2 regions of the Stieleria sp. JC731 genome follow, and region 1 is predicted to be linked to the other one. Evidence: riboswitches for the same ligand, from Rfam matches in the RefSeq annotation. Region 1 holds a riboswitch; the other holds the start of a gene.

What was found. A riboswitch is a leader RNA that binds a small molecule or an ion and turns the genes downstream of it on or off. The one in region 1 is predicted to bind cobalamin.
Region 2: linked by a shared signal. The riboswitch ahead of LOC67_RS05800 (PEP-CTERM sorting domain-containing protein) and the one ahead of LOC67_RS04425 (DUF1559 domain-containing protein) in region 1 are both predicted to bind cobalamin.

Annotation. Positions count from the first base shown of each region.
Region 1 covers NZ_JAJKFQ010000001.1:1,346,580-1,362,410, reverse strand. The annotation lists gene LOC67_RS04475 (Fur family transcriptional regulator) at 416-937, shown strand; gene LOC67_RS04470 (hypothetical protein) at 1,034-1,468, opposite strand; gene LOC67_RS04465 (tetratricopeptide repeat protein) at 1,843-2,757, shown strand; gene LOC67_RS04460 (hypothetical protein) at 3,172-3,492, shown strand; gene LOC67_RS04455 (CNNM domain-containing protein) at 3,583-4,524, opposite strand; gene LOC67_RS04450 (CNNM domain-containing protein) at 4,524-5,810, opposite strand; gene LOC67_RS04445 (ABC transporter permease) at 5,811-7,577, opposite strand; gene LOC67_RS04440 (Flp family type IVb pilin) at 7,893-8,087, shown strand; gene LOC67_RS04435 (NAD-dependent epimerase/dehydratase family protein) at 8,302-9,183, shown strand; gene LOC67_RS04430 (DUF4465 domain-containing protein) at 9,180-10,052, opposite strand; gene LOC67_RS04425 (DUF1559 domain-containing protein) at 10,104-10,919, opposite strand; cobalamin riboswitch at 11,160-11,475, opposite strand; gene LOC67_RS04420 (3-deoxy-manno-octulosonate cytidylyltransferase) at 11,573-12,397, shown strand; gene LOC67_RS04415 (CTP synthase) at 12,593-14,233, shown strand; gene LOC67_RS04410 (DUF1844 domain-containing protein) at 14,287-14,652, shown strand; gene LOC67_RS04405 (DUF420 domain-containing protein) at 14,776-15,231, opposite strand; gene LOC67_RS04400 (SCO family protein) at 15,233-15,831, opposite strand, start outside.
Region 2 covers NZ_JAJKFQ010000001.1:1,697,768-1,713,598, reverse strand. The annotation lists gene LOC67_RS05815 (glutathione peroxidase) at 1-386, shown strand, start outside; gene LOC67_RS05810 (chemotaxis protein CheB) at 894-1,958, opposite strand; gene LOC67_RS05805 (hypothetical protein) at 2,057-2,218, shown strand; cobalamin riboswitch at 2,249-2,499, shown strand; gene LOC67_RS05800 (PEP-CTERM sorting domain-containing protein) at 2,699-3,736, shown strand; gene LOC67_RS27695 (DUF1289 domain-containing protein) at 3,736-3,966, shown strand; gene LOC67_RS05795 (ribonucleoside-diphosphate reductase subunit alpha) at 4,250-7,093, shown strand; gene LOC67_RS05790 (ribonucleotide-diphosphate reductase subunit beta) at 7,498-8,535, shown strand; gene LOC67_RS05785 (hypothetical protein) at 9,116-9,346, opposite strand; gene LOC67_RS05780 (hypothetical protein) at 9,888-10,916, shown strand; gene LOC67_RS05775 (response regulator) at 10,919-14,554, shown strand; gene LOC67_RS05770 (DUF4198 domain-containing protein) at 14,614-15,420, opposite strand; gene LOC67_RS05765 (DUF2271 domain-containing protein) at 15,517-15,831, opposite strand, start outside.

The DNA of each region.
Region 1 (15,831 bases):
GTAATACAAGCACCGGTCGCTGTCTGAAAACCTAGGCAAGTTAGCGCTCACACGGCTGAAGGTGCGGTCATCCGCATCGAACACCGTTCGGCTCTCCGAAATCTCGCGCTACAAGTTTTCAGACGGAAGCAAGGTATGCGCTGCGAATCCGTTGTAGGTATTCGTGGCCAGCCCTAACACGCAAGAGATCTGAACGAGAGTTCCCGCCATTCGATTCGGGGGAATCTCGCCACCTTATCAAAGATCTTGGTCGCCACCGGAGCCGATTCTCGACCGATCGCGTTTCCAGCATCGCAAAATCCCTCTGCCGGGCGACAGCCATTTGATCGCCGTGTAGACTGTGGATGTACTGCCGTCGAGCTTGCTCAATTCTTCTCTGAAAACTGTTTCTAGTTCATTGTCTGAAACGTCAAAGATGCCCGATCAGACCACTGGTGATCCCGTGGCAACCAAGGTCGAACCTCTCAAGGTTTCGCTTTCGCCACAGGAGCGTTTTAGCGAATATCTGCAGTCACGTGGTTTAAGACAAACCAATCAACGCAAGTTCTTGATCGATCAAGTTTTCAGCCAGCACGATCACTTTGACGCCGAAGAGCTCATCGAACGTCTTCCTCGACGTGGTGAACCGAATTACGTCAGCACGGCGACCGTTTATCGTACGCTACGTGAATGCGTCGACGCTGGGCTTCTTAATAGTTTTCAGCTCGATGGCCGAACGGTTTACGACCATGACTACGGCTACCCCCAACACGACCACCTGTACTGCACACGGTGCCGCAAGCTGTTGGAATTTCAGAGCGACGAACTGATCGCGATTCGAGATTCCGTCGCCGCATTGCACGGATTTCGTGTCGAAAGCCATCGAATGATCATTCAAGGCATCTGCCGTGAATGTTCGCGAAGTCGACGTAAAAAGCGAAAGCAAGATCTCGTCTAGCAAGCCATCGTCATGGCAATTGCCTGGATCACATTACGCGATCGAGACCTCAGGGACACGTAAAAACAGTACCTGGTCGGTCGCAGTCCTCGGGTACTATCCCAAAATCTGCTTGAAGATCGCCGCCAAAATGGGCTCGTTCTTATCGAAGTCGCGGCTTTCGGCTTGCAATTGAACGACAAGGACATCCTCTTCGGGCCAGTCCGGAAGGTTGTCCAAAACGACAAGCCGACTGACGATCAGCAGATCCAAATAGTAGAAACGCAAATCGGTTGCTTTCGTATCCTCCGGCAGTACCTCCATCGATGTTTGATCTCGCTCCGGGTGGTCATACTCGGACGTGATCGCACCAACGATGCCTTCGACCAATTCATCCACTCGGTCAGCCTGCGTACGTTCGATAGCTAAAAAGCCGCCACCTGGGATGTCCAATGTGACACCCTGGTCGCCTTCGTCTTCGTCACGCTGGGCGACTTCCCAGTTATCGGGATAGAGAAACCGGATTCCGAAACTGTCAAATTGGGCGGGCATTTCAAACGGAGCAGGGAAGGGGAGTCGGGAAATTACCGATCGGGTGACGAACACGTCAGCCTCGAAAACTACATCTTGCGTTCGATGGCACTTCGCTGGTAGATGTCATCTTTGTCAATCAAGCCTCAACTCGAAAGCGACCATCCGATCCACCACCATTCGGCGGATCTGCCCAAGGGACCGAAATGGTCACTTGGGAAAACCGTCGAAGGCTGCCAACTGGCGGGCTCGATATTGTTTCAGGTCCAGCCGCTTAGACCTAGATCAAACTGGCAACGTGAACCGTTTGCGACCGAAAGGAGTTGGGCGCTGAATTGGCAAACGACTTTTCTGCGACAAACGCCAGCCACCCCAATTACTGCTCGCACAAATAAATGGACGCCCGTGCTTGGCTGAATCTATGCATGATCGCGCTCTGTATCCAGCTTTGTGGATGCCGCACGATCCGTAAGATTGGCAACAGCGGCGAAACCTTGGGTGCCCGACGGCTTTCGCGTAGCGGCATGGAATTCATGCGTCAGGGGCAATGGGACCAAGCCGAGCACCTTTTTGAAGAAGCCTTGGTGCTATGCAAGACTGATGACCGTGCCCATCGGGGGCTTTCCGAAGCGTACTGGAATCGCGATCAGAAGGAAGCCGCCATCCGGCACATGGAAACGGCGGTCAAACTAAGCGAACAAGACCCGCGTCTGGTCGTTCGGCTAGGGCAGATGTACCTGGAAGTCGATCGCCTGGAGGATGCCCAAAAGCAAGCCGAGATCGCTTTGTCATTACAGCGGGATATGGCAGAAACATGGGTGCTGTGCGGTGACTGCCTAAACGCGCATCAAGATCAGGACGAAGCTTTAGCCGCGTACCACCGCGCACTGGCGTTACAACCCGATATTGTCGATGTCAAAATGCGAGTCGCAGAAATCTACCTCAACCACGAGCGTTATGACCGGGTCTTGGCGACCCTCGATCGCGCCGAGGATGAAAGTGCGATCGGATCGCTGCCGACACGCGGACACATGCTGCGTGGCATCGCGATGAAAAATCTCGGTCGTCCCGAGTTGGCAATTAAACATTTTGCCAAAGCAAAGCTGCTGGCCCCGGAGATGGCCGAACCTCGCTTGCAGATCGCGGCGATTCGGCTCGAACAAGGTGACAAGGCTGGGGCAAGCGAAGAAATCGCCGAAGCGATCCGTCTGAATGAACCTCTGGTCGTTGAAAGCGGTTGGTCGGCGTTCCTGTTAACCCCAGAACAACTTGCCGCGACAAAGGCTGCTGAGGAACGAAAACTGAGGTAGAGTTGTTCGATCTCCTCACAGGCCCCATCAAGGCATCATGCAGTGGCCCGGTGATCCTCAACCGAAGTATCAGGATTCGTCTGATTAATCCGGCTATAGCGATTGATCGTTCGTCAATCTGCCCGTGCAGTCGCCCATGACTGTTACACGCGGGTTTTCCTGCGGACGGTCTCGTTAGTTTTCTCCCGCATCATTCCGCCCGGTCCCCAGCGGTAACCTACGCTTGGGTGACGAACTGTGTAGGCCGATGCGGCTCGGACGAATGTTTCTTCCCGTTCGTCAACCGCATCATTGTGGCAGTTGCCCCACACTGGCGTGTTTTATTTGCAGCCGGTGATGCCCATCAGGATTGGTAGGCCGACGGATCGGAACTTGCCCACACAACCACGTTCCTTCACTAAATGAGATCTTTTCATGTCGCTCTCCAATACCGAGTCGCTGCAAGCGTCCGACCTGGTAACTTCTCATCCGATCCCAACGACTTCTCAATCATCTGCGACATCGTCCAATCAGTCTTCCACAATGAATGGCGGATTTGTCGATCGACGAAAACAGGGCGGGTCCCGAACCTCAGGTGAACGACGACAATTCGGAAGTTCACACGATGGGTTGTCACATGCCGGCCGAGAACTCGCATTGGCCATCGACCGATACAAACTGCAACACCACCGACGTTACATCACCTGTGACGAGATGCTGCATGTGATTTCGCAGCTGGGCTATCGCAAAGACTGATCCGCGTTAGCGAACAAATAATTTTTGAAAGCCACGGTCAACAGGCCGTGGCTTTTTTCGTTCGGTCAATGATATCGCATCGATCCGACATCATTTGATCATCGGCTGCAACAATTGACGTCGCGTTACGACGGATTGCGTATTGTCGTGATCATCACACAGAAGCGCGACCTCGCTGGCAGCATCATACAAACGAAGCAGGACTTTCAAGTGACGACCGTGAATCGATTCGCGAATCACCGGTCGCACTTCAGCATCCGCCCCTGCGGTCGCTAGTTCCGAATAACGCACATAGCCAACAATCCGCTTCTTGTTTCGGACCAAGACGATCGGATGGTTCTGACGTCGCGCGCGATTTGCTTCTTCTTCACTGAGCGGCATATCAACCGTTGCCAAGCGATCAAGTGGCACGGCATACGAGATCGCCATCTGACTGCCAGTATCAAATAACTGTTCGACAAGTGACCTTTGACCGGAATGAAGCACGCCTGCTTCTTCGCCCGCCCGAAGGATCTGCATGAACTCACCACGTGCCATCGCTAAACGCAAGCGAAGTGGTGTCTGCCCGGTCACCAAGCTCAATAAAATCGACAAGCCTGCTAACACCATCGAAACAGGCAAGAAGACAACCGTCGCCAGCAAAATCAGCGGGCTGACAAGATTCAACAACCGATAAGGCGCCTGAAAAAACCAATACTTCGGCAGCAATTCGCCAAAGACGAACACGATCGGTGTCATCAACATCGGTCCAATCAATTCAGCAGTCGACGAGGCCCCGAACAACTCCCCGACCAGCATCACAATCGCAAAGCTGGTTAGAAAGTTGGCGATGTTGTTACCCACCAACGTAGTTGCGACAAAGATCGTTGGACGGTTGATCAACCAAATCATCGCCCGTGCCGGTGGCGAACCATCGAGTGCATCGAGCACCAATCGAGTCCGGCTGACCCGATATAGCCCCGTTTCGCTGCCGCTAAAGAATGCGCTGAGGACCAATCCGAAAAGGAAGATCGCGATCGAGAACATGATCATCAGATGCCATCTCCTTCCATTGAGCTTGCATCGTCAGCCTGGATCCGTTGGGCTTCGATCCGTACCCGTTCGTCATCTTGTTCGATGACCGTCAGGCGGAAACCACCGAGGATGGCCTCATCGCCCAATCGCGGTAACCGTTCATTGTGCCGCTGAATAAAACCAGCCACCGTCGCGATCGAACCTTCGGGTGTATCCACGCCGAGCCGCTTGGAAAACTGGCGTAGTGAAACACCGCCCGAAACTCGGTAACGGTCCGGCGCACACACCTCGATCGCGTCTGACACTGTCGCTTCGTCAAACTGATCGTGCTGTGGGGCAAGCATACGTCGGAAAATCCGATCGATCGACAAGGCTCCTATCCCGTCGCCGTATTCGTCGACGACAACTGCGACGCTGATATCTTGTTCGTTCAATTGGCTCAGCACCCGCGCCACCGGTGCGGACCAGGGAACGTAGATCACCGGTTCGACATACTGTTCGAAATGGTCCATTTGGCTCGGACGCAGCAGACGAACCGCGACCGTCCCCACCATTCGATCACCTTCATCATCAGTGACGATCACATAGCCACCAGGAATCGGACCTTCGAACACCGATTCACGAATCAGCGGAGGTTCGACAAGCTTCAGTTTACTACGTGGACGCATCAGCTCGCTGGCACGCATGTCAGCGATCTCAACCAAACTTCGCAGGGCTAAACGCTCACGAGCCAGCAGGGCAGCATCATCGGTACCGAGTTCAACCGCCCGTTCGATGTCCGCCAGATCGATCTCCGTTTCGGGTTGAAACGTCGGCCATAGCAATCGCCCCGCCAACAGATTCGAAGTTCGCACGATCGGCAAAATGGGACCGATCAATCGCACAGCCATTCCCATCGGCGGCGCCAAAAGGATCGAAGCTTTTCCCGGTGCCAGGACGGCGATACTTTTGGGCAACATCTCGCTGAAAAAGATGATCACCAACAGGCTGCTGATCGTAAACGCCGCGGCGACACTCGTCCCCGCATTGGGATCCGCTTCCAACTTACCAGCCACGATCGAGGCGATCGCAAAGTAAGTCATGTTGATCAAGAGATTCCAAAACAAGATCGCCGAAAGCAGCAGCTCGGAATCTTCGAGCAGTCGGTGAGCGATGCGTCCCCCGACGCCCCCACGTCTTAAGCGTCTACGATCGCGGGCGCCCAACGAAAACAGCGCCGCTTCGCTTCCGCTGAACAGCGCACTGAGCACAATCAGAATCGCCATCGGCATCAGCCATCCGGCATGCGGCGCTAGCGTACTCAATCAGCTATTCCCTTCGGCACCGCGGTCGCGTTCCAAAGACACATCAAATTCACTTAGTGCCGGAATCATTAGAGCGGCAATCGTAAATCCGTATCCGACCGCCATTGAAAAGAATACGAACAGGTGATCGGTCTGCAACAGAAACTGTGTAATCGAATAAAAGGTGATCAACGGTAGCGTGAACGATGCCAAGAAAATTGCACTCGAAGGGTTCCGCCATCCCAGGGACGCAAACAGAGCCGCCCCACCACCAAGAATCATCACCAAGAACGGCGCCAACTGCAATTGGAACGCACCACGGAAACTAACCATGATTGTCATGCAAATCGCAACACCGACACACAGAAAGAAAACCGTTCCTAAACTCGCCAAGGTCGCAGTTCGACCGGCAACATAGTTCATCCCCGAATGGATGCCCAACATCGCGACGAACATATACAGCACGATCGCGCCAAGCACCGCGTAAACCATGTTCTCGAATGTCATCACACCTTGGTAAGCAAGAAATCCCAACAAGACGACCGGCAACAGGATCAATTCCTTGCCGACGAAGAAGACGCCCAACAACTTACCAAACACGAATTCACGTGGGCTTAGATCGGTCACCAGCAGCAGATCCAACGCCAACCCGTCACGTTCACCGGTCACCGAATTGACCGCCAGTGCATTGACCAACACCAGACTGATGACTCCGATCGCCGCGACAGGCAGGGTGGCTGCTGGCAACGCGCGACCGATTCTAGCGGCAGGCTCAAACGCCGTTCCGTCACGCATCTGTCCGTAGATAACGGCCGCCCCCAAAAGAAACAGCAAGGCAAACGCAACCCGGATCACGACGACCTTTCGGCCGTACGCCCAAGTTCGCACTTCACGCCACAAAACGGGATTGCTCCACACGTGCCGTGGCTGGCGCACTTTCCAGCTGCTTGGCGATTCCTGCGATTCGGCTTCTTCACTAGTCTCCGGCTCCGGAGCTTTCATGCGGACTTCACGCGACGGATTCCAGATTCTCACCCGCATCACGCCGACAGCCAAAACCAAGACAGTTCCAGCGACAGCAAGACCACAAAAAACCGAAATCCCTAACGAAGTCTCCGCAGACAAGCTCGCCAACGGTGATGCCGCCGCGGCCAATGCCCGAATCGGGCTAATCGCTAAACGAAAAGCCTGCGACATCTCTAAGGTCGCAATCGCGATCTCGCTAATGCCTAGCAACATCAGCAGGATCAAAACGGTCAACGCGATCGCTTGAAATGTTTTCTCGCGCCAAAGACCAACCACCGTTCCGATCGAACCGGCGAAGACCACGGTTGCTGCCGTTACCAGAAACACAGACAAAACCTGGGCCGGCGATACACCACCTAGCAACGGCAAGACAAGGAACAAGGGCAGGGCAGCGAGCAACATCGCCAACGGACCCAGAAGAGTTGCCGTTAGCTTTCCGACAACGACCTCAAAGCCACTTAACCGCGTCATCAGCAACAGGATCAAAGTCCGTCGATCCTTTTCCTGTGCAACGCTGGAAGCCGAACCGACCGCCGCCAGACTGGACAACACCAGCAGCTGCAGGGGTGACAATAGCGAGAACATCCAGCCACCGAACCGAGCGGAATCCGCAACGGTCGACAACGAACGCGAACCGTCCAGCACAAGGTATCCGGTGCAGATCAGCCCGAACATCGCCAAAACGTACAGCCCTCTAGAGAGGTAAGTTTTGGTTCGCTTGGGAAGAACGATCGCTTCGCGGTTAAATACGGGTCCGAACATCAAGCCATCAATGATTTAGGAATGGAGCAATCGCTGGGGGGCGAAGGCAACAGATTATTGTCCGCCGCAGCCACCGGCAATGGTCGTGGTCAAGCGGCGAGTAACATCAACCACCGCCGAGAGGGGAAACGGAGCACGGCATTCGGCAGATTCTAAACAATCCGCACAACCGCGCTGAACTGCCAATTGAATGACTGTTCTTTATTACACCCTTAGGTTGCGTGCCATGATGCACGGATCTACGCAGATTGGTGGGCTATGTTTCGGTGGCTGCGCCCAATTCCCTGCGAAAATCACTCAATAACCATATTCGATATGAAATTCCCACACTTTATCCATTCCGCAATCTCGCTGATGCGAGATGAGGACGGCACGACGGCGGTGGAATACGCCGTGATGCTGGCCCTCATAGTTGCTGTCTGCATCGGATCAGTCATGAGTTTGGCCACAGAAACGCAAAAAAGCTTTGACGACTCAGGAGCGGCAATCGCTGGAGCGATGGCCAACTAGCCCTGGCTTGATCCATTTTAAATCTCAAGAAACCGCCTGGTCCCGCTGCTCGGTCCAGGCGGTTTCTTTTTTTTGGCAGGACCGATACTAGCCGCACTGAAAAATGAACTCTGCGCGAAGACCGCTCGGTCAAGCCGATGCCGAACTAGGTTCCGCCTTGTCGTGCCGATACATTCTAGGGATCAGCTTCGATTGCCCCCTTCAAAACATTCTTATGCGAATCGCATTGACCGGAGCGACCGGTTTTCTCGGCCGTTACTTGATCGACGAGCTAAGCCCCAAGCATGACCTTCAGGCTTGGCATCGCGGAGAAAAACCGCCCGCCAATGAATCTCCAGTCATCTGGATTAGCGGTCAACTCGGTACGCCTTGCACGACCGGTCCGCTTGTCGAAGGCGTCGACGCCGTGATTCACAGTTGCCTTTATCGAACAGGGGAATCGTTCCTGGCAGTTGGCGACGACCCGATCGATTACTGGGAAAAGAACACAACCGGCTCACTGCGTTTGCTCGAAGCGGCGAAGCAGGCCGGGGTGAAACGTTTCGTCTTCATCTCCTCCGGTGCCGTCCATGATGATGTGCTGCCTGGACAACCGCTTGATGAATCACATCCCCATCGTCCCAACACGCTATACGGTGCTTACAAAGCCTCTGTGGAATCTTTGGTCCATCACTATGGCAGTGATTCGAGGATGTGTAGCGTCAGCTTAAGACCGACAGCGATCTACGGTGCAGCCAACCCGATCGACCAATCCAAGTGGTATGAACTGGCTCAAAATGTCGCCGCCGGCAAAAGCGTTTCGGCAACCGGCGGAAGCAAATGCGTGCACGCACAAGATGTCGCAAAAGCTTGCCACCTATTATTGAACGCCGACGCCGAAATTAGCGGGGAAACGTTCAACTGCTGCGATCGCATGATTAGCGACTACGAAGTGGCTACCATCGCGAAAGAACTGACCGGCAGTTCGGCGACGATCGAAGGCCCTCAGAAGACAGCCAAGAATGCGATCGTCACCGATAAACTTGAAAAACTGGGCATGCGGTTCGGCGGTGAATCGCTGCTGCGTTCCACCGTCGAACAGCTGCTAGCCGCTTAGGCTGTGCGACGACGACGCAGCGCGAGTCCAACGAGCGCGACAGACAAACACGCAAACGAAGATGGCTCCGGGATCGCAGTAATGAAACGCAAGTTATCGATCGCTGCGTAGGCAGGTACGTTCAATCCGAACGTTGTGTCAAAGTCACTCGATTCAAGTGAGAAAGCCAATGACTTGGATTGCCCAAAACCGCTCAAGTCAACCGTTTGCCAACCTTCGAGATAGTCATCGGTATCGAAAACCGCACCATCGAAACGGGCAAGGTCGATCGTCTCGCTTCCTGTCTTGACGCCCGAAGCATCGAACCCAGTCATCGTCAATGACAGAAAGTCACCGGGTGAGAATTCTAACCCAGTGCTGAATCCATCGATCCCGTCGCGGAAATAGAGCGCGGTGTAAGTCGCATTCGCAATGTCGATCGACGCCAAGTCAACAAGGTCATCGAAGTACAGCGAAGCCGAACTGAGCGATTGCCCCGTTGGTGTTGTCGCGGTTCCGGTGTTGACCATTGCGTAGTTCTGACCAACGACTGCACCGCCGGCGCCATCGGACCCACCACCGGGCAAGGCTGCGAATTGATTTGTAAACCCTGGGTCGGTCGTGTTGCTATAACGCGAGTAGGAAAAACCTGGGCCGTATTGCTGTGTAGCGAAACTGACACCCTTGCTGGTGAATGCACCGGTGGGCGCGTCTTGCCCATAGCCGTTGTAGACATCGCCGCCGCCAAGCATTTGCATTCCAAAGACTTCAGGAAGCGTCGCGTCGTATGAATTCAGGTCTTCAAAGTCGACCACGGTTTCTGCACTTCCGCTTGCGGCCTGCAACAGGCAAATGGCAATCGTCATCGCAGGCACAATAAATCGTTTCATGGATTCAGTTTCAAATTAAAGGTCAATCAGGTTGCAAAAATGTGTACGCAATTAGTAAGCATCGGCCGCAATCACCTCGCGACCGTCTCGGGTGATCAATTGCCCTAGGACGATTTGATCAAGTGATTCATTAAGCAGATGGACAGAGCCATCTAAGAACAAAACCATGGCACCTGCGGGATGCAAAGACCGGATCTCGTTATCGATCGCCAAAGCACGGTCGTCGTTAATCGGATGAGCCTGCACGAAGACGTTGCCGCCATTAATCCATTCGCTGCTCGGCCCGACCATGTCCTCACCTGTCGCGATCGTGTGTGACAAGCCATCGAAGCAGTCACGAAACGCGATCACACGGTCATACAGGAACAGGCCATCGTCGCTCCGTCGGTCGACCAAACGCTCGCCGTACAGCCCGCCATAGCTGATATCCGCTCGCCCGTTGAAGTCGGGGATTTCGGTGGGGCACAAATAGGTTCCCACTGGCACTGCAGCCGCCTCGGCATTGGCTGGTGAATCGAAAGCCGATTCGAAGTCCACCGCGTCATACAATGTCTGCTCACCAAGACATCCCAGCAGCATCGCGGACCATGCCAGGTTCTTTCTCGTGGCAGGCTGTCCCCAAGCACGCCATTCCAAACAACCGATCGGCAGCGAACGATGAATGGTGTGGTAGTTGTGAAGCGCCACACCGATCTGATGTTGATTGTTTCGACAACTCGCTTGCCGCGCAGCTTCACGCGCGAATTGCACCGCAGGCAACAGCAGTGAAACCAAGATGCCGATAATCGCCATCACCACCAACAGCTCCACCAAGGTGAAGCCACTGACGGCGCGAAACCGACGATAGCGCAGAGGTTTATGAGTCATGTTCATCAATGACCGAACGCTGATCAGGAATCAGCCGATAGGGCCTCCGCAATACCACATCGATTCTGGACCAAGCGATTTCGATCGAAACGGCAGCAACCAATCAGGACCGGTTGCCAGCGAGATCGTTGCCGCGACGTCGAATACAGCTTGTATTCACGGCGCGACATATCGCGTTTGTCAGGACGACTGATGAATCTTGTGAATTGCGAATTGACGCTGACCTCACCCAAGAAGGTCCACGAGCGTCCGGTTGATGGTAGGTCTTCTGACTCCCGATGATGGATGACCTCAAGCCCCGCCTTCTCGTCATTGGCCGATTCGCTTCAATCCGGCGAAACGGGCCATGGACAATGGCGTAAAAGAGTGGAGCGATCACCTGAACAATCATTTGCCTGTACGACTGTGGTCTGCACGACGGCGGCCAGAGACCACTTGTGATTCACTGGCAAGATTGTTCAAACATCAGTTACAGCGGCCGGGCCGTCGTGGATTTACACCACATTCCCTGTTCAAACGGTCGAAACACAAATCGACCGTCTCACCACCAACCGTTGTGCTCGGAAAGTTAAACTGCCTTCAGCGACCTGTCAACTTATTCGGGATCGATCGATCATTCACTTGCCGTCGCCTTCATACGATCCAAACCGTCCATGACCAAGATTCAAATCGTGCTACCGGCCCGACTGGCTTCCTCCCGACTCCCAGAGAAGCTGTTGCAAAAAGTCGCAGGAAAGACGGTCCTGCAGTACACCTATGAAGCTGCCAGCGAAGCCAAATCGGCGTCCGCAGGAGTGATCGTCGCAGTCGATGACGTTCGCTTGGCCGAAGAAGTCAGCTCCTTTGGCGGCCGCTCGATCATGACGCCACCGGACTGCGCCAGTGGAACCGACCGCATCGCATTCGTCGCTGCCCAAATGCCCGATGTCGACCTATTCGTGAATGTGCAAAGCGACGAGCCCGAAATCGATCCCGATTCGATTGATGCCGTTGCCGATGCCTTGATCGGTGATCCGGATGCGGACTTTTCAACCGCGGCGACCCCAATCACGGATCCGAAATCACTTGGCGATCCCGGTATCGTCAAAGTCGTGATGGCGCCGTGGAATTCCGAATCGGCAGACGATTCCCCCACTGGCTCGATCCACGCAAACGGGGCAGAGAAGGGCAGGGCGGTGTACTTCAGCCGTGCCTGCGTGCCCTTTGACCGGGATGGCGACGCCAGCGAACGACTCGGCCAAGCCCCCACCACCTACTGGCATCACCTGGGACTCTACGCGTATCGCCCCTCATTCCTGCGTTGGTTTGCGGCTGCTCCGCCCAGCCATTTGGAGCAAGTAGAGAAGCTGGAGCAACTGCGTGCGATCGAAGCAGGTAAAAAGGTCTCCGTCGCCTTCGTTGGGCCCGCGGCATCCGGCATCGACACCCCCGCGGATTTGGAAGCTTTCCGCAATCGAAAAAACGCGATGTCATGCTAAGCCATCGCTGAAAAGTTTCCGCAAACGTCATCCTCCGACAGTACCGAAGCGAGGGACTATCGGCGGCCAGTAGAGCGAGTTCACCTGCACCTTTGCAGGCTGTTACCGCCTGCCGATTGGTTCATCGGATGAAAGACGACAATGGGCGCAAGGCACACCTTCACGTTTGCATCTGGCGCGGTATGATCCGCGTCCATGACGAAACACATCTTTGTAACCGGTGGGGTCGTTTCCTCACTCGGAAAAGGCCTGACTAGCGCCTCACTTGGAATGCTGCTGGAATCGCGTGGATTGCGAATCCGCATGCAGAAACTGGATCCGTACATCAATGTCGATCCGGGTACCATGAGCCCCTATCAACACGGGGAAGTCTATGTGCTCGATGACGGCAGCGAGACGGACTTGGACCTCGGTCACTACGAACGGTTCACCAGCAGTCCTCTGACGAGGGATTGCAACTACACCACCGGACAGATCTACCTGTCGGTGATTGAAAAAGAACGCAAAGGCCGATTCTTAGGCAAGACCGTTCAGGTCATCCCGCATATCACGAACGAAATCAAATCCGTAATCGCTCGCATGGCCAGCGACGATACGGACGTCGTCATCACCGAAATCGGTGGGACCGTCGGCGATATCGAAAGCCTTCCCTTTATGGAAGCGATCCGCCAATACGCTCAGGATGTCGGACGCGAAAACGTGCTGTACATGCACCTGACGCTGGTGCCGTACTTGAAAGCTGCCGATGAGCTGAAAACCAAACCGACGCAACACTCCGTCGGCCAGCTCCGCGAAATCGGTATCCAGCCGGACATCCTCGTCTGCCGCTGCGAACACTCGATCAGTCGCGAAGAACGCGACAAAATCGCACTGTTCTGCAACGTGCCTTCGGAAGCTGTCATCGAAGAGAAAGACAAGGACTTCTCGATTTACGAAGTACCGATTTCTCTGGTCGATAACAAACTAGACGAACTGATCGTCAAACGGCTAAACCTTCCCAGCAAAGCCCTAGACATCAGCCCCTGGACGGACCTGCTGCATCGTCTGCGAAACCCTCGTCACGAGCTAAGCATCGCTGTCGTCGGGAAGTACGCCGAACACAAAGACGCGTACAAGTCGATCTACGAATCGATCGACCACGCCGGCATGCACCACCAGGCGCAAATCCGCATCGGCCGAATCCAAAGTAGCGACATCGAGCGTGAAGGCGCCGAACGGCTGCTATCCGGCTATGACGGCATCCTGATCCCCGGCGGGTTCGGCGAACGCGGTGTCGAAGGCAAAGTGCAAGCGATCCGCTATGCACGCCAGCGTGGCATCCCATTTTTCGGCATCTGCCTGGGAATGCAGTGCGCTGTCATCGAATTCGCCCGCGGAATCTGCGGCCTTGAAAAAGCCCACTCAAGCGAATTCGACAAAGACACACCTGATCCGGTCATCTGCCTGCTCGACGAGCAACAGAACGTCACGCAAATGGGCGGAACGATGCGACTTGGTAGCCAACCGGCGATCCTTTCCGAAGGCAGCAAAGCTCGGCAGTGCTACGACAAAGAAGAAGTCGCCGAACGCCACCGCCACCGCTACGAATTCAACAATGCCTACCGAGATGCCTTCACCAAAGAAGGCTTGCTAATCTCCGGAACCAGCCCGGACGGCAACCTTGTCGAAATCGTCGAACTGCCAGACCACCCCTGGTTTGTTGCCGTACAATACCACCCGGAATTCAAGAGCAAGCCGCTTCAAGCACACCCGCTGTTTGCGGGCTTTGTTGAAGCCGCCATCCACCGCGCCAGCGAACGACGCTCACCGGACCACCCTGCCGTTAGCGATCGCTAACCAAGCGGCACACCTGCCCCCATTTCAACGACTCGTTCCTAACTACACCATCGATGTCCGAACAAAACAACGATCCAGAATTGGTTGTCGACGACGACTGGAAATCACAAGTCGAACAAGAAAAGACTGCCCCGGCGGAGCAAGCGGAATCGAACGATCCCACCGGCAACCTGCCGCCAGCTTCACTGGCCATGCTCATCAGCACTTTTTACAGCCAAGCGATGGTGGCTCTGGGTGTGATGGCGAATCCGGTCACCAACGAAAAGTCGACCGACCTGATGATGGCCAAGCATTTCATCGACACCCTCGAAATGCTGCAGGAAAAGACAAAAGGCAACACGACAGACGAAGAAGATAAGATGTACGACGAAGTCCTACACCTGCTTCGCATGGCTTACGTCGGTGCCTCAAAAGCCTAGTACCTAGTCAGCTCAAGTCAGCAAGCAACCGGCGCAAGCTGACACCCAATTAAAGCTGGCCCCACTGAAGGCCAGCCAAAGTGGTACTGACACCCGCTTCTTCTTGACATCGATTCGCGGCTTCTATGCCGCGTAGAGCTGGTAAAGCATCAGGTAGACCAAAACCCCGGTCACAGAGACATACATCCAAATCGGGTAGGCCCAACGCACTAGCTTTTTGTGCGCAACGATGCGACCTTTCTTTGCCAAGTACACCGCACGCAGCGCGAGGAATGGCACCGAAATCGCCAACAACAAGTGCGTCCCAAGGATGGAAAAATAAGTGTACCTAGCCGCCTGCGGTGCATCCGCGGGGAATCGCTTATTGGGTTCACCTGTGGTCTGAAACAGCGCCACCTTGTGAAGCAGATACAGCGCCAAGAACGCGGCACTGATCCCCAACGCGATCAGCATTAGCTTCTTGTGAACCTTCACTTTGCCACGCTTGATATTCACAAGCGCCATCGCCAACACAATCGTCGCCGACGTATTCAACAGTGCGGTGCAGTGAGGCAGAACTGTAGCGAGCGTCTCCCACATCTCAAATCATCTCATCAATTGCTTGCTGCAGCTTTTCCAACTGCTTCGGTTCCGGCCAACTATAAAAACCTTCGACGTTACCTTTGGGATCCACCAAAACGAACCGTTCCGTGTGGAAACCTTTGTTGACAGGCTGCTGGAAAAGATCACCCGCGATACGGCGGATGTAGAGCAAGTCACCAGTGAGGAACAACCACTGCTCTTGATCGGCATTGAACCGAGCAGCATATTCGCGAAGCACTTCCGGCGTGTCGGTTTCCGGATCAACCGAGATCGCCAAGAACTTCACACCCTTGCCTTTGTACTTCTCAGCAAGCATCTTCAACTTTTGATTCTGCTGAGGACAAACGCTAGGGCATGTCGTAAAGAAAAAACTAACCACATAGGGCTGACCGAGTAGATCTTCGCTACTGACGGTTTTGCCGCTGCGTTCGGTCAACTCAAAGCTCGTCAGCAAACCTGGAATCGCCGGCCGAATCACTTCGTCGTTTTCAATTTCAGAACTGTCGGTCACCAACGGAGCTTCACCAGGAGCAACCTCATTGGTAAAGACCGGCTCACCTGGGGCGGGACCGGGCGGAGATGCTGGACGGCGAAACG
Region 2 (15,831 bases), 350 kb from region 1:
GCCAATGTGGCCTCACACCGCAATACACTGGCCTGGAAGCGTTGTATCAAAAGTACAAAGACAAGGGCTTTGTCATCCTCGGTTTCCCCTGCAACCAATTCGGTGGCCAGGAACCAGGAACCGATGCGGAAATCAAAACGTTCTGCAGCACCAAGCACAACGTTTCGTTCCCGATGTTCAGCAAAGTTGAAGTGAACGCCGAAGACGCTTGCGATCTGTATAAGTATCTCACCAGCAAAGACGTGAAGCCAAAAGGTGCCGGTTCGGTAAGCTGGAACTTTGAAAAGTTCTTGATCGACCGCGAAGGCAAGCTGATCGCGCGGTTCGCTCCGCCTACGAAACCGAGTGACAGTGCGTTGGTGAAGGCAATCGAATCACAACTGTAAACGCAGTGCTGTTTAACGTTCGAAAAGGCCGAGTGATGATGGTTTCATCGCTCGGCTTTTTTGTTGATGCAGCGGGTATGGAAGAGTTGTCTGAGCCGCGTTCGCGCTAGCGACGGTTGGGTGAGTGGTGCTGACGGATCTTTGAGGGTGATGAGAGTAACGCAACCGCGGCTAGCGCCTTTACGGCTCAGGAAAAACATGCTGAGCCGACTTCGCGCTAGCGACGGTTGAGTGAGTGGTGCTTGACAGATCTTTGAAGATGACGAGAGCAACGCAACCGCGGCTAGCGCCTTTGCGGCTCAGGAAAAAACATACTGAGCCGCGTTCGCGCTAGCGACGGTTGATGGGGTGGATGCACTGTGCAGGCGGAGCCTGCGAGACATCGCATACGAGGCGGGAGCCTCGTACGAGCTTGATAATGAGAAAGGCAACGCAACCGCGGCTAGCGCCTTTACGGCTCAGGTCTATTCTCACTGAGCCGACTTCGCATTACCGACGGTTGATGGTCTACGCTTGTGAAACCTCTGGGTCTTCCTGCCTTGCACCGACGCTGTTGATGTTCGGAGTCAACTTGATCGATTGCGAAACCAAACCAGCTTGCTCACTTACTTGGTCCGCTTGCTCATCAAGCAACTTTGAAAACGCCGTGCGATGCATCCTCCTTTCTTCATCCGCGAGTTGCCGAGTCAAACGTTCTTTCTCGCGCAGCGTTCGCAACAATGACCATGCCATTCTTTCGGCAGCGTCACTGTGATATTCCAACAACGATTTCAACGTGTGCGCATGCCCGACGTGACATCGAAAGCGTGGCATTGCGGATTGCTCGACCTTCCACATTTGACCGTTGCAGTCTGGGCACATGTACGGCGACAGCTCTCCGATCCGCTGTTCCGCTGGTATGTTGCTTTCGGCAGTCATCGCGAACTGCAGCTCCATGATCGTCGATTGCGATGCGGGTATGGATTCACCGGCAGATGATTCGGCTAACAATGACATGGCAGACGCAATGCCATCGAGCGGTAAAATCCCGTCGACCTCGCAATAGCGCATCGCGTTGCTAGGCATGTCGGGTGCAACAGCTGTCTCGGGGTGCTGAACGAGAGCCTTGCCACCACACTGCTTGATTGCTTCTAAACCGGCCGCACCGTCGTCCAACATTCCTGTCAGAACGATGCCCACCGATGCACCGCCGTGATGAACTGCGGCAGAACGGAACATCGGGTCGGCCGCCGGTCGTGCGTAGTTTTCTTTGGCGCCAACCGTGGTTCGAACCGTGTCGTAGTCGATCAGCAAGTGCCGGTCGGGGACGGCAACATAAATATGCCCCTTTTGAAACCGCTCGCCATCAATTGCAAGCTGACAAGGCAACTTTGACCTTCGTCCAAAAATGTCGGCCAGATACGTGCGTCGGCTAATCGATGATGTGTGCTGTGTGATGAAAATCGACCCGGGAAAATCGCCCGGAAGATACGACAACAATTCGGATATGGCTTCAATACCACCCATTGATGCCGCAATGCAGAAAACATCATGGGGTCGAGATTCATGGTTGCTTTTTTCTGGGATACGCACGTCTGAACCTCGGTCTGTATCGAAACTGCTGAACAGCCGATCCCTGCAGTTCACTTGAATGCTGCATATTTTTTGAACCAGCTGTCTGACGATCGACCATGTCAAACGCCAACTGGAACAAGATGCAATCGCTATGCCAAGCGTTCCGTCTAGATAGCGGAAGGGCAGACCATCTCGCTGACATTACCTACACTTCACGATGGCTAGGAAACCAATATCGTGATAGACGACGCGCGGGCCCCGAGTTCTATGAGCGTTAAAAATCTGCTTGACAGCATTCCCAACTGCGATAGGATCTGCCTGCCTTTGGTGACCAGCATTGCGAATCGTGTGTGTGCTGGTGAACAGGGAACTCCGGTGAAATTCCGGGACGGTCCGGCCGCTGTATGCCACCCGCGATCTTTACTCGATCGCATCCGTCACTCGATTCTTCAATAGCCATTGTTTCTTATTTGCAGAGATGCTGATGAGAAATGAGAAGGCCACGAGTGAGAGGGAAAGGTGGTGAGTCAGAAGACCTACCAAAGGCAAGACGGCTTAGTGCCCTCCTGGATTGGGGCGGTCGTTGCAACGAACGCAATCTTCAAGATTGTTGATCGTTGACGCATCTCTTTAAGTTATCGCGACGCTCAAGTTTTGTATCGGCATTTCGCTGTTGCTGTGATAGCGGCATTGCTGCATGCAACGCAGATGGTCGAACACCGCTGCCGGAAGCGTCGCCTTCAAATCAATCACCTACCGTGAACATTTCGCTGTCACCGCATCGCCAAGCCATGTTGGCATTTGCCGCGATCGTCACCTTTGCGACTTCAACATCAGCACAACAAGCAGGCCCGTACTCGGGATATTCCGGAATCACGGAGGGCGCGGTCGACAACCCAATCGCCCGATCAGCAATCTCTATCTTTGAATCGCGTGTCGTTGACTATGCACCGGCGCCGGGTGTGGGATCAAGTTTGAACGACCCTAGTTCAGGCTTTGCTTCATTAGGTGATTTGTACAGTCCTATCGCACGTCCGGAGGGCTTAGGCGGTTTTGACAAACGATACCAACCCGAGATCGGCACCGAACCGACAAACGCGCACGCAGGCTCATTCACGGATTTGTATGGCGGAGACGTCAATGACACGTCGGACACGTATGGGTTTATTGGTATCGACCAACCCGGATCCATCACACTTGGTTTTGATTCACCAATCGTCAATGGAATCGGTGCAGACTTCGCCGTCTTTGAAAACGGTTTCGGATTCGGTGGTAGCACTTCTTTGTTTGCCGAATTCGCGTTCGTCGAAGTATCTAGCAATGGGTCTGACTTTTTGCGATTCCCGTCGATCTCATTGAATACGGCAGCTAGCGCTGGAAGCGGAGCGTTCCAAGGCTTCGACGTATCCAATGTCTACAACCTTGCTGGAAAGCACGCATCAAACTGGGGAACGCCGTTCGATCTTGAAGAACTTCAAAGCGACACACTAGTGCTGAGCGGCGTGTTAGACCTCAACAACATTGGCTACGTGCGTTTGGTTGATGTCGTCGGCAGCGGTGAACTACTGGATGAAAATGGATTCCCCATCGACGGTATCTCACGGGATTCTTTGGGCAATCCGATTCTCGACAACTGGGTGACAGCCAACTCCGCTGGTTTTGACTACGTCGGACTCTCAACAGGTGCGATCGGAGTCTTAAATGTCAGTGCGATCCCCGAACCCTCGGCGTTCGCCCTGCTCGGATTTGTGACTGTTGGTGTTTCACTGCGAAGAAAACGTACATCGAAAGGCTGATGGTCGACATGATCAACGAACAAATTGATTCTGAACGGTCACTTCGAGCTGAAATTCAGCCAATCGCATCACCCTGCAATGGCGTCTGCAAATTGAACACCGAAGCGGTTTGCCTAGGCTGTGGACGCACACGCGAGGAGATTGGTCGTTGGTCGTCATCGAATAGTCAACAGAAACGCACAATCGTGCAGAACGCTCGCCAAAGACGTTCGGCCGAAACAATGCGATAGCGGTGCAATTAAGCCGCCGATGATGGCCTCCACAATCTCCGCCGCTGGATCGATTGCAGCGGATTGTTTGGATTACAAACGCGATCGTCTCTCGCAATATGACTATCTGTGTCTGACCACGTTGCAGCCAGCCTCCTAGCGGGCTTCGCGGTAACTCGTGCGAAGCTGCAGAACTTACTTGACGCCTGGACCGGAAAGCCCCTGCGATCCCTTCGTCAACCATCTTCAAATTCTCTGATCACTTCTTGCCGGACCAGGTCCGGTGCCGCGAGGAAGACTTGCAATGAATGATTCCAATCAAACAGAGCTAACCGTTTGCAAACGAGATGGCCGCATGGTCGGTTTCGACTCTGACCGTATCGCGACCGCCCTTCGCAAAGCGTTCGCAGCCGAATTGAATGTGGCTTCGGAATCGTCGATTCCGCATGACATCGAATCAGATATAGCGGCAATTGTTAGCGATGTTATCCAGATTGCAAAACAGACCGAAGCCGGTACGTCACTTGGCGTAGAACAAATCCAAGACATCGTCGAAATCGGTCTCATGCAGCGTCAGCATTACCGAGTGTCTCGTCGCTACATCTTGTATCGAACCGAACAAGCCCGTATCCGAGCGATTCGCCATCAAGATGATTCACTGGACGATGTCACAAAAGCCAGCTCACAGCCGTCGTTTGCGTTTCATATAGAAATTGAACCCGGCGTTCGCGTGGGATTTAACCCGGATCGAATGGAGCGATACTTAAAAGCTATTCCGGAAGCCAACGCAATCGAAATCAACGTCGCTGAAATTGTCAACGAAGTCGTGCGAAGTGGCTTCGACGGCATGACGCCTGATGACGTCGCACGGTCACTCGTTTTAACGACCCGCAGTCGCATCGAACGTGACCCAGCCTACGACCGATTGGCGGCAGCGTTGCAGCTTTCGATTGTGTATCGCCACGCGTTGGGCACCACGCAAATCGCCGACAACTTCACTCGCCAATATCGTGATCGCTTCGAACACATGATTGTCGAGGGGATTCGTGAAGGTCGCTTGTCTGGCCAACTCCGCGACTTTGATCTCGCCCGACTTCGTGAAGCCCTTCGCCCAGATCGCGATCAACTGTTTCGCTACTTGGGAGTCCAAACGATCTACGACCGGTACCTGCTGCATGTCGATGGACGACGCATCGAAACGCCACAGTACTTTTGGATGCGAATCGCGATGGGCCTTGCGCTCGCCGAACCGCAATCGCATCGTACCGACCGTGCGATTGAGTTTTACGACCTACTATCGTCGTTTCGATTTACCAGCGCCACACCGACATTGTTCAACAGCGGGACACAACACCCGCAGCTGAGCAGTTGCTATCTGACAACGGTGCAAGATGACCTGGAAGACATCTTCGCGTGTATCAGTGACAACGCGATGCTTTCGAAATGGGCGGGCGGGCTAGGCAACGACTGGACTAGTGTCCGGGCGACGGGATCGTTGATCAAAGGCACCAACGGTACCAGCCAAGGCGTCATCCCGTTTTTGAAAGTCGTCAATGATGCAGCGGTCGCTGTCAACCAAGGCGGAAAACGAAAGGGCGCTGTCTGTGCGTACCTTGAACCCTGGCATTTGGATTTCGAAGAGTTTCTGGACCTAAGAAAAAACACGGGTGATGATCGTCGTCGAACCCATGACATGCACACCGCCGCATGGATTCCTGACTTGTTCATGCAGCGTGTTCGCGAAGAAGGGCAGTGGACCCTTTTTAGCCCCAATGAGACGCCGGACCTGCATGACCTTTATGGCGTGGCATTCAAAGAACGATACGAACACTATGAAGAACAAGCGGCCATCGGATTGATCAAACAATTTCGTCAAGTCAGTGCGGTTGAACTATGGCGGAAACTTCTGACCAGAACGTTCGAGACTGGCCACCCCTGGGTCACATTCAAAGATCCTTCGAACATCCGCAGCCCCCAGGACCACACTGGCGTCGTTCACAGCAGCAACCTCTGCACCGAAATTCTGCTTAACACGAACGAAGACGAAACGGCCGTTTGCAACTTGGGCAGCATTAATCTGGCGGCTCACATCATCGACGGAGAATTTGATCACGCGTTGCTACGGCAAACGATCACGACGGCGATGCGGATGCTGGACAATGTCATCGATATCAACTTCTATCCGACACCGAAATCTCGCAACGCGAATCTTCGACACCGTCCTGTCGGTCTGGGCATGATGGGATTCCAAGATGCTTTGCAAAAACTGGGGCTTAGCTATGCCAGCGAAGACGCGATGCAATTCGCTGACGAAAGCTCTGAAGCGATCAGCTACTTCGCGATATTGGCATCGTCAAAACTGGCCGAAGAGCGAGGCACATACGAGACCTACCAAGGATCAAAGTGGGACCGTGGTCTATTGCCGATCGACACCATCGAACAGTTAGCCGCCGAACGTGGTGAGGAAATTGAAGTCAATCGACGTCAAACGATGGACTGGGAGATCGTCCGTAAGCAGATCGCGGCTTGTGGGATGCGGAACAGCAACTGCCTAGCGATCGCTCCCACGGCAACGATATCAACAATCATCGGTGTCACCCAATCGATCGAGCCGACTTACAAGTACCTCTACGCGAAAAGCAATCTGTCTGGAGACTTCATCCAAGTTCATAACGACTTAGTCGATGAATTGAAACAAAGAGGTCTATGGAACGCTGAACTGCTCGACGAACTGAAATATCACGACGGAACTCTTGCGGAAATGCCAAGCATTCCCGACGACGTTAAAGCGTTGTTCTGTAGCGCGTTTGAAATTGACCCGCGATGGCTGATCGATGCTGCCGCCCGACGGCAAAAGTGGATCGACCAAGGCCAGTCGCTGAACCTCTATGTATCGCATCCAAGCGGCAAAGCGATCGACGCGATGTACCAATTGGCTTGGCAACGTGGTTTGAAGACAACGTACTACCTTCGTTCGCTTGCCGCGACTCAGGTCGAAAAGTCAACGGTGGATGTCAATCGCCACGGAATCCAGCCGCGTTGGATGAAGTCGTCCAGTTCTTCATCAGAGATCCGCGTTGATCGAGCAGACCCAGCATCTGCGAATCTATGCAGCCTTGAAGACCCCGAGTGTGAGGCCTGCCAGTAACGCGCCGATCAGCTGAAGACCTATCCGGTGGGGCATCGGATGGGATCTATTCAGAAGTGACTCTCAGCAGTAATGAAGCCAGTTCTTTGTTGCTTCAGCAATCGACATGAACGATGCGATTTTATCAACAGTGGATCGAACGCGCCTTTCGAGTGGAACACGTTCCGGGTGTTGCGAGATCGTGGCAGCGTTTCGAGCCCGATGGAAGTTTGATCATTCTGACTGACGCAGGCGGATTCGACTTACCCAATCGAAACGGCCCTTTTTACGCAACTCACCTTGGGCAAGACGATCTCGTCTTAGCCGGTCCAATCCAACTACCGACACGTCTATCTCTCGCTGTATGGCTACGCGTCCGATCAACGTGCCCTATTCCAACTGATCCCCGAGTTTAAGCCCGCTCTTTGTCTCAACACACCAGAACCATGAACCAACGATTCGCCGCCACCGACAAACGCTTGATCAATTGTGCCCAAGTGGATGTCAATCAGTTGATGCCGCTGAAATACCAATGGGCGTGGGAACACTACAACAATGGTTGTGCCAACCACTGGATGCCGACTGAAGTTCCGATGACCAAAGATATCGAAACATGGCGCAGCGATCAGCTAACCGGTGCCGAACGTCGTGTCATCATGCGCAATCTTGGATTCTTTTCCACCGCAGAAAGCTTGGTCGGAAACAACCTTGTCTTGGCAATCTTTCGACATGTGACCAACGCCGAATGTCGGCAGTACTTGTTGCGCCAAGCATTTGAGGAGGCAGTTCACTCGCACACCTTCCTGTATGTTGTCGATAGCTTGGGACTGGACGAAGGCGAAATCTTCAACATGTATCACGAAGTCCCCTCGATTGCGAAGAAAGACGCCTTTGAAACCGAACTGACTACGGAGGTCATGCAACCCGATTTTTCCACAGCAACTGTCGAAGGAGCCCAAGCCTTTCTCAAAAATCTGATCGGCTACTACCTGATCATGGAAGGGATCTTCTTCTACACCGGCTTTGTGATGGTGCTTTCATTCCATCGACGGAATTTGATGACAGGGATTGGTGAACAGTTTCAATACATCCTTCGTGACGAAACGATTCATCTAAACTTTGGGATCGATCTAATCAACGGAATCAAGGCCGAAAATCCCGAGTTGTGGACGGAAACTTTTCAGCAACAGATGATTGAGCGCGTCCGCCAAGCCGTTGAATTGGAATTGGAATACGCTTCCGATTGTCTACCAACGGGCATCCTCGGACTGAACGCGGATCTGTTCCGCGACTACGTCCAACATATTGCCGATCGCCGGCTCGAACGAATTGGTCTTCCAAAACAGTACGGCTCCAGCAATCCCTTTCCTTGGATGAGCGAGACAATGGACCTTTCAAAAGAAAAGAACTTCTTTGAAACGCGTGTAACCGAATACCAGTCCGCGGGAAGTCTTCAGTGGTAGCTCTGCAGAAGCACTCACAGCTGAACATCCGATCGTTGGTTTAGTAATTTCCGACGAACGCATGATTGCATCGCCAAGTATCAAATTGAGATCAGTTCCAACTTTTAGACGCAGCGAGCAGCAGAACCATCTCAAAAGCTCTGCTAGTTGAGCTGGTATAGCAGTTGCATCATGTGGTATCAGCTGAATAACTCTTACAGGGAGATCACCATGATTATGGGTTTACTTGGAATCACCGCTGTTAGTCTCGCCTTTGTCGTGATGGAAATCCGGCATTCACCGCGAGTCAAAGATATCAACCACATAAACGCACGATCACGATAGGCTTGAATCAACGCCTTGCCGTTCGCGAAACATTTGTAGTAAACGCGCAGTTCTCGAGGGCGGCGACAAGATCAAGGGATCGTCTTAAGTCTTCGGTGACGTACACTCCGGCTTGAATCTGTTTGCTTCAGTCCAGACAGTCGAGAGTATCAGACAGCTTTGAAATCGATTCCGCGTTGCCAAGCTTTCTGCTTGACGAAGCACAGTGTCTAAAAAGCAGTCGCGGGGCTGGGTATCAACGGAAGCTGCTTCGCTTCTAAATAAATTTGAAGAAGGGAGCCGACTCAATCGGTTCACCACCATCACTGCTTGGAAACGCTACGCCTCCCGCTCGTGCTTCAAGCGACTGCATCACGAGTGATTGAAGTTCGGCGCCTTCTCGTTCGACCCGTGAACGCAATGCGAAGTGCAGGTTGATGAAATCGTCTAGTAACAGGCGTTGTTTTTCCGAGGGAACATGATGTCCCCGCCCTGGTTCTGCTTCCATCGACCCTTCCATTCAAAGAAAAGCGCCAACACACGGCGTCAGCTTCGCTGTTTTTTAACAAACAATAGCGGGGAGTCAAACACCTGACCGCCCTAGAGGCGCCACATCCTCCCTTACAACCACCTCACCCTTTCCCTACGCAATCCGGGCGACGTTCCATCGGGTTTTAGGACACTTTGGGTATGCCCCCCGAAGAGCGCCTTATCTTTCAATGTTGCAGAGGACTGGACGAGCCTACCACCGTCGAAATCGGCGTCGGAGGAAATGCCAGCAAAGAGGGAAACTTGTAGCGAAAACAGCAACAAGCTTTCCTCCCGAATCCTCTATTCTCCGCACGCCCCAGGAAGTTTCTGAACAGAAACGAGTTCGCGAGATGAAAACTATCTATCTACGATGGCTGTCGCGTCGGCTGGCTACCAACCCGATCAAAGATTGCTCAGGTGATCAAAGAAGACACCGGGATTGGCCGCGCTTAGAAAGCGTTCTTCTGGCGTCTCCGCCTGCACTTATGATCACAACTGCACTCGTGGTGCTGTGCCTCATGGTCACAGCTACGACTTCGAATGCTGCTGACCGAGGCGATCCGACGGAAAGCCCCGGTAGCGAGTCGGAACAGGTTACCCCACAGCATACGTCGCAGGAGATCAATCAAACCGCGCCGTTGCAATCGAACAATCCGATCACTGCCAATCAAATCATTGGTCGAATGTTGCAAGTACATACCGACCTCGATGCGATCGCTGATTACATGGGCCGACAGAGACATAGTCAGTCGGACTTCATTGCACGCAATGTCGGACCTCGGGAGATCTATTTCCAATCGCAAGTTCTTTTTCGGATCGCGGATCGATTCGCATTTGACCACACTCGCAAACATCTACGCAGCAATCCGCCTTCAACGGCATCGAACCAATACTCTGACGTCATGATGTTGGTCGAAGCAACGATCGATCGGATCAACAGCGTCAAACAACGTTATCAAATTTCCAGTCCAAACTTGACTGTGACTTCTATCACGGAGCATTCGCCGGAACAGTTGTTTGAGTCGGTTGTGTTGGCGAACCGAAAGCTCAATTACCTGCTGGATAAGCGCATCTCACCAAGTGAGGTGTTTGAACAAGTCACCGTGGGCATTAGCTACACGTCTCGTTTGCTGGAACAAACCGATTCCGGGCAGGTGATGCCATTGGAACCAAAGTTCGAGCCCAACAAAATGCCAGCCGATGTGTATGCGGAGTTGCTCGACTGCTTGGAAAAGATCCGCAATCTCGCGATGAAGTCAGGCTTGCAAGTTCTTGAAATCGAGCCACGGAACCAACGTTACATTGAAATCGAACCTGGCGACGTGCTGAACCTTGCGTCGCTTGTGGTTTCCGAATTGGCATACCTTCATTCACGATTGCCAAACGCGTTGCCCCCACGAGAGGTCTACTCATCTGGGCGTAAATTCCCGGCACATGTTTTTCAACGTGTAGGAATCCTGAAACAGCAACTCGAAAAGATTGATCAGTACAGCACAGCGCACCCGGAATGGCTTGGCTCTATTGATTCGCCGAGCAATCAGCAATAGCCATGATCGATCAAGATATCGCACAGAGCCCCCGCGAGAAAACTCAGGTTCGAAAACCGCTTCGACGCCAACTTCTACGATCACACCTATCGATCGCGATGTTGGGCTTGATCGGCCTCGTCGTCGTTTTTCTTCTGCAACTGACGCTGCGCAAGCACACGATTCGCCTGACGCAGTTCCGTGCGCCAGCAGCGCAAGATTCCATGGAAATTGTCACCGGTGTCCAAGAGTCACTGGCATCGCTGCGTGGCTGGATCGTTTCGGGTGACGAAAGTTTCCAAAGGGAACGTTTACACGCTTGGGATGACGTGATTGATCCCGCGTTCGGACACCTATCGGAGTTACACCGAACGGCTGGCGACACGTCAATGTACCAAGACCTCCAACAGGTAAAGCGATCGCTGCAACGGCTACGTGAAACGCAGTGGTGGATCGAAGACGTCGCGAACACCCCTGGCAACCAGCCGCTGCGTGTTTTCTATACCGATCATCTGCGACCGATCGGTGACCAGATTTTCATCTCAATTACGGCTACCATCGATCTGGAAAAACGCCACCCGGCCGAAGGCCGACATGCCCTGCTGGCCGCCATGGCTGACATCCGAGGCTTTTTCACCCGTAGCCAAAACATACCGCTTCAATTCATCGACCAAGAAGGTGAAATCGACACCAGTGAACTTAGCCAGTGGCTTTTGATTGTCGAAAGGCAATTGCAATTCCTGATCGACAACCAAGACCAACTTGATGATCAACAACGTCAACTGGTCGCCCTGATCCACCGCGAGCTGTCTGCCTATCGAGCTCTTTGCGATGAATTGATCGGCAGCGAAGACACTCAGCCTTGGAATGTCGCGCGTTATCGATTGAACACCGAAGCGGTACCGATCGCCAACGAACTGACCAGCCTTTTGGAACAGCTAAGTGATCACCATTTGACGTTGATGAAATCCGAGTCAGCCAGAGTCTCGCAGTTGACTAATTTCATCGCGACCTTATCGATCTTGATGACGATCATTTTGGGGATCGCAACTGCCATCATTTCCAACTGGATCGCCAAACGGCTTTCGGCTCCCATTGTCGAACTGACAGAGGCATCGGCACGTCTTGCCGCTGGCGATCTTGATGCGCCGGTCCATAGCAATTCCGACGACGAGTTAGGAATCCTGGCACAACAGTTCAACGAAATGCGATTTCAACTCGGTAACGAAAGCCGGGCACTTCGTGAAGCCAAGGATATCTTGCAGCGAAGCGAAGAGTTGCTACAGCAGGTGTTCAGCTCCGCACCTGTGGCGATGTTGATGATTGACGAACAAGGTAAAATCGTTCTCACGAACCATCAGGCGGAAAAACTGTTTGAGTACGGCGATGGCCGCCTTGTCGGACACTCGATCGGGAATTTGCTCCCCGAAAACGTCCGTGAAATCCATCACGATTATCAGCAATCGTACCGCGATGATCCGACCGTTCGTCGGATGGGGGCGGGTAAAGACCTGACGGCGAAAACCAGTCGTGGTAGCGCGTTCCCTGTCGAGATCGGACTGACTCCTGTCCGCACCAACGACGAACTATTCACCCTTTGCGTCGTTGTCGATTTAACCGAACGAAAGCAACAAGAATCCTTGTTGATCCAATCGCGCGAAGACGCGTTACGAGCTTCCAGAGCGAAAAGCGACTTCCTTGCGAACATGAGTCACGAGATCCGAACTCCGATGAACGCGATCATCGGTCTAACCGATTTGGTTCTCAATAGTTCGCTCGATAGCCTACAGCGCGATTACCTGGAAACCGTTTCGACATCCGCCGACTCGCTACTGCAGATCATCAACGACATCCTTGATTTTTCAAAGATCGAAGCCGGAAAGCTGGTCCTTGAAAACCATGACTTTGCATTTCGTGAGCTGATCGGCGACACCCTGAAAACCTTTGCAGTGAAAGCTCACGAAAAAGGGCTAGAGCTGTCATGCCGCATCGCGCGCAACGTTCCCGACATTCTCGTCGGGGACTCTGGCCGGACGCGACAAGTCATCCTGAACCTGGTCGGAAATGCGATAAAGTTCACTCCTGCTGGAAACATACTCGTTGAAGTACGGGTCGATTCTGGAGAAGCGATCCAGCCAGATCAAATCAAAGTTCGAATCAGTGTCACCGACACCGGTGTCGGAATCCCGAAAGATAAGCTTCATACGATCTTCGAGAACTTCGAGCAGGCAGACACCTCGACCACTCGGCAATTTGGCGGAACAGGGCTCGGTCTTTCGATTGCGTCGCGACTGGCCAAAGCAATGGGTGGCGATATCCAAGTCGAAAGCGAACTGGACCATGGAAGCACGTTTCACTTCACCGCGGTTTTCCAACGTGGTGAGACAATGACAATCACACCATGGCGACACCTAATCAAGAAACTTGAGTCGACCCATGTGCTGATCGTTGACGATAATGAAATGAATCGTGTCATCCTTCGCGATATGCTTGAAACACATGGGATCAATGTGGATTCCGCCTGTAGCGGTAGCGAAGCATTACAAACACTGCGAAATAGCGTCCATCAAGGCAATGCCTACCATATCGTCGTTTCCGACTTGAACATGCCGGAGATGGATGGCTATCAATTGGCGTCAACTCTGGCTGATTCGAATGAGTACTATTCACAGATCCCGTTTCTGATACTGACATCGTCATCGTATGACGGTGACCTGAACACATTAAACACCAGCAACGTCTCCGGGATGCTGGTCAAACCGGTCAAACAATCCGAGCTCTACGAATTGATCGTCCGCTCGCTTCATATCCGTGATGAGGTTGAGATCAAAGACCTCGGTGTCGTGGCTAAGGATCCGGACATCGATCCCAATCAAGGGACGCTGAACATCTTGCTTGCCGAAGACAGCATCCCCAATCAAAAACTGGCTCTGGCGATCCTAAACGCAGCCGGTCATCGCACCACCGTTGTCGAAAATGGACGGGAAGCCGTGAAAGCGGCGTGCAACCGGATTTTTGATGTGGTACTGATGGACATCCAGATGCCCGAAATGGACGGAATTGAGGCGACGGCATCCATCCGGGCGCATGACCGCGAGACGGGTCGACATACACCAATCGTCGCGTTGACCGCCCACGCTCTCATCGGTGACCGAGAAAAGTGTATCGAAGCCGGGATGGATAGTTACGTCTCTAAACCGGTCAATCCGCGAGGACTGTTTAAAGCGATCGAAGTCGCGACACAAAAGAATACCCCGGATACATCGCCCGAGTTGCCCCAGTCGGCCGCTGCGATTGAGTCTCCGAAGAACTCGGACATCCCTTGGAATGTCCTGCTTCAAAACGCCGGTGGCGCAACGAACGAGCTACGAGAGATCATCAAGACACATGCGGTAGAAATCCGAGCATCATCGCAGCAACTCTCTCAAAGCGTTAGCCAATGGGATGCCCAGCAAACCCTTCTGTCAGCTCAACAGCTTAAAAAGGCGATTGACTATTTCCATCAGAGCGACACTGTCCAAATTGTTGAGCAACTGGAACGGAAAGGCAAAGCAGGTGACGCGACCGATTCGCTGCAGGCATTCAACGATTTGTTACCACGAATCGAATCGTTACTAACGACGATCGATGAATACCTGGACCAAGTCGAACCTGCTTAGCGTGTCGTTGTGCCGAACGCACAACCTTGCGATTCCGGCGACCTTGCGTTGCTGACACACTACTGTGGCAAAACTTCCAAAGTCGCCGCGTAGCTCATCCGGCGTTGGGTCGCATTGGCAACAGCCGTATCGTTGTCAGACTTCGAAGTCGACAGCCAATACATACCAGGTTCAGGCCATGTGTATGAGAACTTGCCTTCATCGTCGACCTTAACTTTCACGGAATCAAAGCTATCCCGATAGCGAGTCCCGCCCTTGAGAATTTCGATTTCCATCTCGGTCGCGGGCTTTCCGTTGACCAGCAACTGGAACGTACTTTCCTCTTCGGCATACAGGTCATTCGGGTGAGTGACAGGGATCAATTCGATTCCTTCACCGGTCGACTTCAATGCGGCGTCATTGGGAGCACCGTTGGTGACAAATGTCTCGATTCGACCAAAGGACTCTGATACGCTCACGTTGGTGGCGCCTTCAGGAACGACCCCGGCGAATGACAGCGGATTACCACGCCAGCGTTGACGCTCGCCATCCTTTTCCCAGCTGGCAAACATGCCTCGATTCAAAATGGCGATTCGGTAAGTCCCCTTTTCTTTTAGCTCCACGTCAAAGACGCTTCGGTATTTCCCGACCGCCTGATTCTGAGCTTCGACCTGATTGCCGGTCGGATCCACAATGACCAAGTTCTCCAACCGAAGTGGAAAATGATTGAAGTAGAACAAGTCATTCGATACCGCGGCATCCACGGTGACCCAAGGCTCGGCACCTGACAAAGACGTTTGCGATGGTCGCAACCAAACCTTGTGTGCATGACTCGCTGAAGTCAGGAAGACCAGCGCCAAGACGCAAAAAACTGTTGAACGGATCATAGAAAGTTCCTACCGAATGGTGAAATGGAATCAGTTTGTGTTAGGACAATTGGTGAGTTGATGAAAAATCAGAATCCATGGGTCCCTCGAAAACGACTACTTCGTGACAGACACCGTGACTTCGCCCAGCTCTTCTTTTCCTTCAGATCGCAGCGGCTGCTCAGTAACCTTTCCCCATTCAAATGGGATCTCAATTAACTCGCGACCACCGACCTCGCGTGACGCTTCGACCAACAAGGTGTATTTCCCCGGCTTTAGTTGCGACATTGGTTTTTCGTTGCCGGAAAACTTCAGTTCATGTTTGCCAGCCGGCCGCGTCGCACCGGAAACACCATCGACTGGCATCTCCAAACCTCGTCCCGATCGACGCCACCATTGACGCAAGTCGGGCAGCCATTTCGTTCCGGCACC